DNA from 2 places in the Caulobacter sp. GW821-FHT10F06 genome. Region 2 is predicted to be linked to the other one. Evidence: riboswitches for the same ligand, from Rfam matches in the RefSeq annotation. Region 2 holds a riboswitch; the other holds the start of a gene.
The links. A riboswitch is a leader RNA that binds a small molecule or an ion and turns the genes downstream of it on or off. The one in region 2 is predicted to bind ZMP and ZTP.
Positions count from the first base shown of each region.

Region 1: linked by a shared signal. The riboswitch ahead of AC1RUS_RS12385 (LysE family translocator) and the one ahead of purH (bifunctional phosphoribosylaminoimidazolecarboxamide formyltransferase/IMP cyclohydrolase) in region 2 are both predicted to bind ZMP and ZTP.

Region 1 covers NZ_JBXASK010000005.1:93,995-99,092, forward strand. Annotated here, with positions in the region: gene AC1RUS_RS12380 (TonB-dependent receptor) at 1-1,248, opposite strand, end outside; ZMP/ZTP riboswitch at 1,462-1,544, shown strand; gene AC1RUS_RS12385 (LysE family translocator) at 1,570-2,202, shown strand; gene AC1RUS_RS12390 (ribonuclease T2) at 2,257-2,973, shown strand; gene AC1RUS_RS12395 (ABC-F family ATP-binding cassette domain-containing protein) at 3,073-4,701, shown strand; gene pnp (polyribonucleotide nucleotidyltransferase) at 4,826-5,098, opposite strand, start outside.
Region 2 covers NZ_JBXASK010000006.1:15,770-20,867, reverse strand. Annotated here, with positions in the region: gene AC1RUS_RS14115 (heparinase II/III family protein) at 1-1,379, shown strand, start outside; gene AC1RUS_RS14110 (hypothetical protein) at 1,382-1,669, shown strand; ZMP/ZTP riboswitch at 1,755-1,835, shown strand; gene purH (bifunctional phosphoribosylaminoimidazolecarboxamide formyltransferase/IMP cyclohydrolase) at 1,865-3,454, shown strand; gene AC1RUS_RS14100 (dienelactone hydrolase family protein) at 3,579-4,337, shown strand; gene AC1RUS_RS14095 (DUF418 domain-containing protein) at 4,334-5,098, opposite strand, start outside.

The sequences.
Region 1 (5,098 bases), on a different contig from region 2:
CGCCACGACATAGCCCTGGCTGTGGGTCTGTTCCTCGGCCCACTCGGTGCCGAAGGCCACGCTGTGCTTGAGGCCGCCGGTCGCGAACTCGCCGGTGATGGTGTTGGCGTTGGCCGTCGTGGTGGTCAGGGTGTTGCGGTTCTTCGACGAGCGGAAGAGATAGCCGTTGGCGACGTTGCCGCGGCTGTCGTCGGGGTTGGTGACCACATAGGCGTTGGTGGTGCGGCCGTAGCGGACCGCCGTCGAGAACTTCCAGGTCCCGCCCAGATCCTGCTGGAAGCGCAGGGTAGAGATGTCGGCGCTGGTGTCGCGGAAGTCGCGGCTGCGGAGGCCGTAGAAGTCGTCGTCGTGACCCTTCAGCAACGTGCCGTAGACCACGCCGTTGATGGTCGTGCGCTCGTAGGGCACGCCGTAGTCCGGCACTTCGCTGGTGTCGAGGTGGTAGTAGTCGAGGGTCAGTCGGCTGGGGCCGTTCAGGCCGAACCCGACCGAGGCCGCGACGCCCCAGCGGTCGCCGCTGACGCCCTTGCGGCCGTTGACCTCGTTCTCGTGATAGAGGCCGTTCAGGCGAACGGCGACGCTGTCGGTGATGGCTTCGTTGACGTCCAGCGTCACGCGGCGGGTGGCGTCGTCGCCCAGGGTCAGCGAGGCGGCCTTGAAGTCGCCGGGACGGGCCACCTTGGTCACCAGGTTGACGGCGCCGCCGGTCGAGCCGCGGCCGCTGAAGGCCGAGCCCGGACCCTTGACGATCTCGATCTGCTCCAGGGCGAAGACTTCGCGCGACTGGCCGCCGGCGTCGCGGACGCCGTCGACGAAGATGTCCGAGGTCGAGTCCATGCCGCGGATGCGCGGACGGTCGCCGGCGGGCGAACCGCCCTCGCCCGATTCCAGCGTGATGCCCGGCACGGTGCGGAAGGCGTCGGCCAGGCTGCTGATCGCCTGCTGGTCCAGCGCGTCCGAGGTGATGATGTTGACCGACTTGGGCGTGTCGAGCAGCGGCTTGGTGAACTTCTCCGACTGCGGGCGAAGCTTGCGCTGGCTCTTGACGTCGACGCCCGAGACCTCGGTGCTGTCGGCCGGAACCGCGGCGGCCGCGGCGGTCGCCATTGCGGCGTCCACGTCGGCGGCATGGGCGGCGCCCGCGCCGAAGGTCAGGCCGGCGAGACCGGCGACGGCCGCGACGCCGAGCGCGCGACGAGGACGGCTGACGACGCCGCCATTGAGGCCGCGGGTGTTCGAGTTATGCATGGAAAATCCTATCCCCAGCAGAGTCTGCGATCACTCGCGACCCTTCCTGAATTTGCGACGCGTTCTTAGCGATCATGCAAGGCAGTCGCAATGATAATCGTTCTTAATTGCGCACTCTGTGGCGGAAAGGTGACGCTTGGGTGATCGGCCCGCCGCTTTTGCCGCTCGCGCAACGCCGACCGGTGACGCGGATGGGGTCGGTGTGTAGGCTCGACCGGTCCGCGCGACTGGCGATCGGAGGGAGCACCCTCGGGAAGCGCGGACCGCATCGACAGCCGTACGCCTGGGCGCCCTCACCTCTTTCGCAGCGGAGCCGCGCCCATGCCGGAAGCCAAGACCTGGATCGCCTTCAGCCTCATCTGCCTGGGCATGGCCCTGACCCCGGGGCCCAACATGCTCTACTTGGTCAGCCGCTCGATCTGCCAGGGACCGCTGGCCGGGATCGTGTCGCTGATCGGCACGGCCGCGGGCTTCGTCGTCTATCTGTTGTGCGCGGCGCTGGGCATCACCGCTCTCTTGATGGCCGCGCCCATCGCCTATGACGTGCTGCGGTTCGGCGGCGCGCTCTATCTGGGCTGGCTGGCCTGGCAGGCGATCAGGCCGGGCGGCGCCTCGCCGTTCCAGGTGCGCGAACTGCCCAAGGACAGCCCCGCCAAGCTGATCAGCATGGGCTTCCTGACCAACCTGCTGAACCCCAAGGCGGCGATGCTCTACCTCTCGCTGTTGCCGCAATTCATCAAGCCCGAGCACGGCGGGGTGCTCACCCAGTCCCTGGCCTTGGGGCTCAGCCAGATCGCCATCAGCCTCAGCGTCAACGGCGTGATCTGCATGGCCGCCGGGACGATCGCCACCTTCCTGGCCACGCGTCCCAGCTTCGCGCTGATCCAGCGGTGGCTGATGGCCACCGTGCTGGGCGGGCTGGCGATCCGGATGGCCACCGAAGCCCGGCGCTGATTGAGCCTGTCATCGGTTTGCTAGAGAGTGCGGACGCCTGGAGTTGGAGTCCGCATGACCTCGAAGTTCGCCCGCGTCCTGATCGGCGCCGTCGCCGCCCTCGCCCTGTCGGGCATGGCCCAGGCTTCCAGCCTGAAATCCTGCGCGATCCCGCCGACCGTGGTTCCGGCTCCGGCCGAGATCCCGCCGGCCGACCAGATCCACACCGACGTGCCGACCGCCGCCTATCTGCTGGCCCTGTTCTGGTCGCCGGAGGCCTGCCGGGCCAACATCCCGGAGTCGGACAAGGCCATCCAGTGCGAGGCCAACAACTTCGGCTTCACCGTTCACGGCCTGTGGCCCAACGGCCCCGACAAGGTGCATCCGCGCTACTGCAAGCCCAGCCCGCCGATGAGCCTCAAGACGGTGAAGGCCAATCTCTGCATGACGCCCTCGCCCTGGCTGCTGCAGCATGAGTGGCAAGCCCATGGCACATGCAAATGGCCCACGCCCGAGGCCTATTTCAAGAAGGCCCGCGCGGTGCGCTCCAAGCTCAACGTGCCCGACCTGACGCCCGGCCCGAACGGGACCCTGACCGCCGGGCAGGTGCGCGAGGCCTTCCTGAAGGGCAATCGCGGCATGACCCGCGAGGGGCTCAACGTACGGGTCAACAAGGACAACCGCCTGACCGAGGTCTGGGTGTGCATGGACCTGAAGTTCAAGCCGGCCGCCTGCCGGGGCGGCAACGGCGCGCCCGACGACGTGACCATCCGGGTGACGCCAAGACGGTAGGCGCGTCCGGTCCCGGGACGAGTGACCCATCATCGCGCCCGGGATCGGGAGCGGCTCTAGGGCTGGCGTTCTGCGTCCGCCCGCGTTAGCAGACCGCCCATGATCCGCCTCGACAATATCTCCAAGCAAAACGGCCACCAGCTCCTGTTCATCGAAGCCTCGATGGGCGTCCAAAAGGGCGAAAAGGTGGGGCTGGTCGGCCCGAACGGCGCCGGCAAGACGACTCTGTTCCGCATGATCACCGGTCAGGAGCAGCCCGACGACGGGCTGGTCGCGATCGATCCCGGCATGACAATCGGCTATTTCAGCCAGGACGTCGGCGAGATGTCGGGTCAGAGCGCGGTCGCCGCGGTAATGGACGGCGTCGGTCCCGTCAGCGCGCTGGCCGCCGAAATGGCCACGCTCGAGGCGGCCATGGTCGATCCGGACAAGGCCGACGAGATGGACGCCGTCCTCGAACGCTATGGCGAGGTGCTGGAGCGCTTCCAGGAACTGGACGGCTATGCGCTGGAGGCGCGGGCGCGCGAGGTGCTGGCCGGCCTGAGCTTCAGCCAGGAGCGCATGGACGGCGACGTCGGCCTGCTGTCGGGCGGCTGGAAGATGCGCGTGGCGCTGGCTCGCATCCTGCTGATGCGCCCCGACGGCATGCTGCTGGACGAGCCCTCCAACCACCTGGACCTGGAAAGCCTGATCTGGCTGGAGGCGTTCCTCAAGAACTACGACGGCGCCCTGCTGATGACGTCGCACGACCGCGCCTTCATGAACCGCATCATCGGCAAGGTGGTCGAGATCGACGGCGGCCAGCTGATCACCTATTCGGGCGATCTGGACTTCTACGAACAGCAGCGCGCGCTGGGCGAGGCGCAGCGCCAGGCCCAGTACGAGCGCCAGCAGGCCATGCTGGCCAAGGAAATCAAGTTTATCGAGAAGTTCAAGGCGCGCGCCTCGCACGCCGCCCAGGTGCAGAGCCGGGTCAAGAAGCTCGACAAGATCGAGCGGGTCGAGGCTCCGCGCCGCCGCCAGTCAGTCCAGTTCGAGTTCCAGAGCCCGCCGCGGTCGGGCGACGACGTGATCAACCTGCGCAACGTCCACAAGGGCTATGGCGCCAACCCGATCTACGAGGGCCTGGACTTCCTGGTGCGCCGCAAGGAGCGCTGGTGCGTCCTGGGCGCCAACGGCGCCGGCAAGTCGACGCTGCTGAAGCTGGTGGCTGGCGACACCACGCCCGACCAGGGCACGGTCAATATCGGCGCCAGCGTCCGGATGGGCTATTTCGCCCAGCACTCCATGGACCTGCTGGATGGCGAAGAGACGATCTTCGAGTCCTTGGAGCGCTCGTTCCCGCAAGCGGGCCAGGGCGCGTTGCGCACCCTGGCGGGCTGCTTCGGCTTCTCGGGCGACGATGTCGAAAAGCCCTGCCGCGTGCTGTCCGGCGGCGAGAAGGCGCGCCTGGTCATGGCCAAGATGCTGTTCGACCCGCCGAACCTGCTGGTGCTGGACGAGCCGACTAACCACCTGGACATGACGACCAAGGAGATGTTGGTCGCGGCCCTTGCGGACTTCGAGGGCACCATGCTCTTCGTCTCGCACGACCGCCACTTCCTGGGGGCGCTGAGCAATCGCGTCCTGGAGCTGACGCCCGAGGGCGTCCATCAGTACGGCGGCGGCTATACCGAATATGTCGCCCGCACGGGCCAGGAAGCGCCGGGCCTGCACCCGGGCGGCTAGCCGCGCCGGCTTCCCGAGTCCGGTTCGTCACGGACGACCCTACCCATCGACCCAAAACGCAAAACGGGCGGCCCCTTTCGGAGCCGCCCGCCTGAGTTCCTTCCGGAAAGACCGGTGAAGAGGCTTACGCCTCTTCGGCCGGGGCTTCCTTCTTGGACAGGTCTTCGCCGGTCTCTTGATCGACGACCTTCATCGACAGCTTGGTCTTGCCGCGATCGTCGAAGCCCAGGAGCTTCACCTTCACGATCTGACCTTCCTTCAGCACGTCCGACGGCTTGGCGACGCGTTCGTTGCTGATCTGGCTGACGTGGACGAGACCGTCCTTGGCGCCGAAGAAGTTCACGAAGGCGCCGAAATCGACGACCTTGACGACCTTGCCGTCATAGATCGCGCCGAC
Region 2 (5,098 bases):
TGATGGCCGCCGGCCCCGACGGCGCGCGCCGGGCCCTGCGGCTGATCGACGACTGGCGCCGGGTGTTCGGCCGCTGGAACGCGTTTTCCTGGAGCGGCGAGTGCCTGGAGCGACGGGTGTTCCACCTGGCCTGCGCCGCCCGCGCCCTGGCCGCCGAGGGCTCCGACGCCGAGGTCGCCGATCTTTCCATGGATCTGGCCCGTCAGGCCCGCCAGCTGCTGAAGGCCTCCGACCAGCCCGATCGCCTGCTGGAGCGCGCCGTAGCCGCCGCCATCGCCGGCTGCGTGCTGGCCGAAGGCCCCGGCGACAAGCTGATCGACAAGGCGATGAAGATCGTCGCGGCCCAGATCGACCTGATCGTGCTGGGCGACGGCGGCCACGCCAGCCGCTCGCCCGAGGCCGGACTGGAGCTGCTCTTCGACCTGCTGACCCTCGACGACGCCCTGGGCCAGCGCGGCCGCCCTTCGCCCGAGACGGTGTCGCGGGCCATCGACCGCCTGGCTTCGGCCGCGCGGTTCTTCACGTTGGCCGACGGCCAGCTGGCGGCCTTCCACGGCGGCGAGGCCGTCTCCAGCCGCCGCATCGCCGCGGCTCTCGCCCATGACGACGCCGGCCCGCGCCCGCCCGACAGCGCCCCGCATGTCGGCTTCCAGCGGATGCAGGGCGCCAGCATCCAGGTGATGGCCGACACCGGTCCGCCGCCCACCGGTCCCTTGAGCCGCGCCGCCTGCGCCCAGCCCGCCGCCGTCGAGATCGTCTGCGGCAAGGACCGGTTGATCACCAGTTGCGGCTGGAGCCCGGAGGCCACCGGCGCCAACGCTTTCCGCCTGTCGGACGCCGCCTCGACCATCTCGGTCGGCGACGGCTCGGCCGGCCGGCCCTTGTCGGGCTTCCGCGCCCACGCCCTGGGCCCCTGGCTGATCGACGGCGCGACCGACGTGCAGGTCAAGCGCCACGACGGCGACAACGGCGTCTGGCTCGACATCGTCCACGACGGCTGGCGGCGCCTGGGCCTGAACCACGCCCGCCGCCTGTTCCTCGACACGGGCAGCGACGAGCTGCGCGGCGAGGACAGCCTGATCCCCCTGACGCCGGGCGACGCCGCCGGCCCGCGCCGCTACCTGCCCTTCGCCGCCCGCTTCCACCTGCACCCCGACGCCCGCGCCTCGATCGCCCGCGACGGCAAGAGCGTGCTGATCCGAGGACCGTCCAACATCGGCTGGTGGCTGAGGAACGACGCCGTCGACGTCGAGATCGCCGCCTCGGCCCACTTCGATCACGGCCAGGCCCGCAAGGCCGGCCAGATCGTGCTCAAGAGCCAGGTCCGCCCCGAGGTCGGCGCCAAGATCCGCTGGAAGCTGACCCGGGCCGAGGGCTAGGCATGGGCTTCGCGCGCAGACCGCCGCTGGATCCCGGCCGCTCGCGGCACGTCCCGGAGTTCACGGACGACGAGGTGGCGGAGGTCTGCGCCGCCCTGGCGGCCGACGTCCCGGAGCTGCTGGCCATGCTCCAGCGCGAAGCCGACCAGCCGGGCAGCGTGCCGCTGGCGGACTATGACGACACCTATGACCGCCTGCTAACCTGGCTGTTCGAGCGGCAGTACGTCTACACGCACATCGAGATGGCCATGCTGTTCAAGGCCGTGAGGGCGCGGTTGGCGAAGGGCTGAGGCGGGCCCGCCCGTAAGAGGCTCCCCCTCTGACGCAGGATCTTCGACATCGCATTGACTCCCCGGCCCTCGCCCGTATTTTCCGCCCCGTTCGAGTGACTGGCGTTGAAGGTGGGCGACCACCGGGGAGCTCGCAACGCATAAGCCGCGCGCCTGGGCTCCCTTACCGTCTTCCACCAGACCCGGAGTCCCGCCGTGCCCGCCGCCCCCGACTATCCGTCCGCCCCCAATCTCGTTTCGCCCAAGCGCGCCCTGCTGTCGGTCTCCGACAAGACCGGCCTGGTCGAGGCGGCCAAGGTCCTGCACGAGGCGGGCGTCGAGCTGGTCTCGACCGGCGGCACCAAGGCGGCGATCGCCGCGGCCGGCCTGCCGGTCAAGGACGTGTCGGACCTGACCGGTTTCCCTGAGATGATGGACGGCCGGGTCAAGACCCTGCACCCCATCGTCCACGGCGGCCTGCTGGGCGTGCGCGACGCCCCCGAGCACGCTCAGGCCATGGCCGACCACGGCATCGGCGGCATCGATATCCTGTACGTGAACCTCTATCCGTTCGAGGCCACGGTGGCGAAGGGCGGAAGCTACGCCGAGTGCGTCGAGAACATCGACATCGGCGGCCCGGCGATGATCCGCTCGGCGGCCAAGAACCACGGCTATGTCGCTGTCTGCACCGATCCCTCGGATCTGGCCGAAGTGCTGGCAGCCCTGAAGGCCGGCGGGACCACCCTGGCTCTGCGTCAGACCCTGGCGGCCCGCGCCTATGCCCGCACGGCGGCCTATGACGCGGCGATCTCGGCCTGGTTCGCCCAGGCCCTGGGCCAGGACTTCCCGGCTCGCAAGGCCATCGCCGGCGAGCTGCGCCAGACCATGCGTTATGGCGAGAACCCGCACCAGAAGGCGGCCTTCTACGCCTTCCCCAACCCGCGCGTCGGGGTCGCCACGGCGACCCAGCTGCAGGGCAAGGAACTGAGCTACAACAACATCAACGACACCGACGCGGCCTTCGAGCTGATCGCCGAGTTCGATCCCGCCGACGGCCCGGCCGTGGCGATCATCAAGCACGCCAACCCCTGCGGCGTGGCCGTGGGCGGCAGCCAGCGCGAGGCCTATGAGCGGGCGCTGGCCTGCGACCCGACCTCGGCCTTCGGCGGCATCGTCGCCGTCAATTCGCGCCTGACCCGCGAGGCGGCGCTGCAGATGGTCGAGATCTTCACCGAGGTGGTGATCGCCCCGGAAGCCGACGACGACGCCATCGAGGTCTTCGCCGCCAAGAAGAACCTGCGCCTGCTGGTCACCGGCGGCCTGCCCGACGCGCTGTCGACCGGCGACACCTTCAAGAGCGTGGCCGGCGGCTTCCTGGTTCAGTCGCGCGACGACGCGCGGATCAAGGCCTCTGACCTGAAGATCGTCACGAAGCGTCAGCCGACCGACGAGGAGGTGCGCGACATGCTGTTCGCCTTCACCGTGGGCAAGCACGTCAAGTCCAACGCCATCGTCTATGCCCGCGCCGGCCAGACCCTGGGCGTGGGCGCCGGCCAGATGAACCGCAAGGACAGCGCCCGCATCGCGGCGCTGCGCGCGGCCGATTTCGGGCTCGACCTCCAGGGCTGCGCCTGCGCCTCGGAAGCCTTCTTCCCATTCGCCGACGGTCTCATCCAGGCCGCCGAAGCCGGCGCCACGGCGATCATCCAGCCGGGCGGCTCGATGCGCGATCCGGAGGTCATCGAGGCGGCCGACAAGCTTGGCCTCACAATGGCCTTCACCGGCGTGCGAGTGTTCCGTCACTAGGTCTTGGTGCGTGACCCTCGTCCTTCGACAAGCTCAGGATGAGGGTCTCTAATGCGCCGCCACAGCCATCGTCCTCATCCTGAGCCTGTCGAAGGACGAGGACGACGCAGGGAGTAGAACGGCCATGCACAGCGCCGCCTGGGGAGCCAGGGTCGTCCAGCACTCGAAGGTGTTCAAGCCTCCGGGTAACGGCCCCTTCCCGGTGGCGCTGATCCTGCATGGCTGCGGCGGCAAGACGCCGTTCCTGGAGACCTATGCGCAGACCGCCGTGGCGGCCGGCTACGCGGCCATTGTGGTCGACTCGCTGAAGCCGCGCGGCATGTCGACCCTGGACGGCAAGCTGTTCGTCTGCACCGGGACCACCTTGCAGGGCCTCAAGCGCTCGGCCGACGTCTTCGCCATGCTGGCCTGGCTCGAGGAGCAGGCCTGGGCCGACCATGAGCGCGTCTTCCTGGCCGGCTGGAGCCATGGCGGCTGGACGATCATGGACGGCTACGCGATCGGCGTGAACGCGGCCCGGGCCACGGGCCTGCCGGACGCCGATCCGTTGCGGCTGCGGGCCCAGGTCAAGGGCGCACTGCTGGTCTATCCCTATGCCAGCTACCCCTCGCTGACCAGCAGCCGGGGCTGGGGCCAGTACGGACCGCGCGTCTGGTCGGTGCTGGGCGGCAAGGACCAGGTGGTCGGCTGGAAGCATCCGAAGAAGGCGCTGGAGCGCCTGTCCCGCGACGGGCTCAGCGTCGACACCGTGTTCCTCGCCGACGCCACCCACGCCTTCGACGACGACCAGGCCAACGACCCGCGCGCCAAATACCGTCCCGACCTGTTCGGCCAGACACGGGACTATTTCACGCTGGCCCTGACTGAGGCGCTGAAGACCTAGGCGGCCGCCGTCCGTCGGATCGGCGTCGGGCCGCGATAGAGCCGGCGCCACACCCACTCCAGCGGACCCATGCTGAAGCGGTCCATCCACCAGCGCGACCACAGGATCTGGACGATCCAGGTCACGACGACCAGCAGGGCCAGGACCGGACGATCCAGCTTGCCGTGCAGGCCAAGGCCCCGGCCGCCGTAGAAGATCGTGGTCATGATCAGCGACTGGCTCAGATAGTTGGTGAAGGCCATCTGGCCGACCGGGGCCAGGACGGCCGGGATCGCCTTCCAGAACCCGGTCGAGCGCGAGGCGAAGACCATCAGGCTGACATAGCTCAGCGTGGTCAGCGGCGCGGTGGCGATCTGGAACCAGCCCGCGCCCTGGATCAGCGGCTTGGGCAGGCCCGTCAGGGCGGCGGTGATGAACAGCGCGCCGGTCACGGCCAGGGCCAGCAGCCCGATGACCGTGAGGGTCGCATAGGTCTTCTTGGAGGCCTCGCCGGTGAAGACGCCGGCCTTGAAGCAGCCCAGGCCCAGCATCATCAGGCCGCAGGTCATCACGAAGATGATCGGCTCGCCCATCAGGAATTGCGCCCGGTCCTTGGCGTTCTGGACCAGCGACTGGACGAAGGTCCCGGCGTACTGGGCCGCGGCGGCGCTGTTCTCGGCGGCGTCCTTGGCGGTTTCGAGCGCCTCCTTGGCCGGATCAGGGGGGCCGAAATTCATCATCACCAGCCCGATCACGAAGGCTAGCGACAGGCCCGCCCAGAT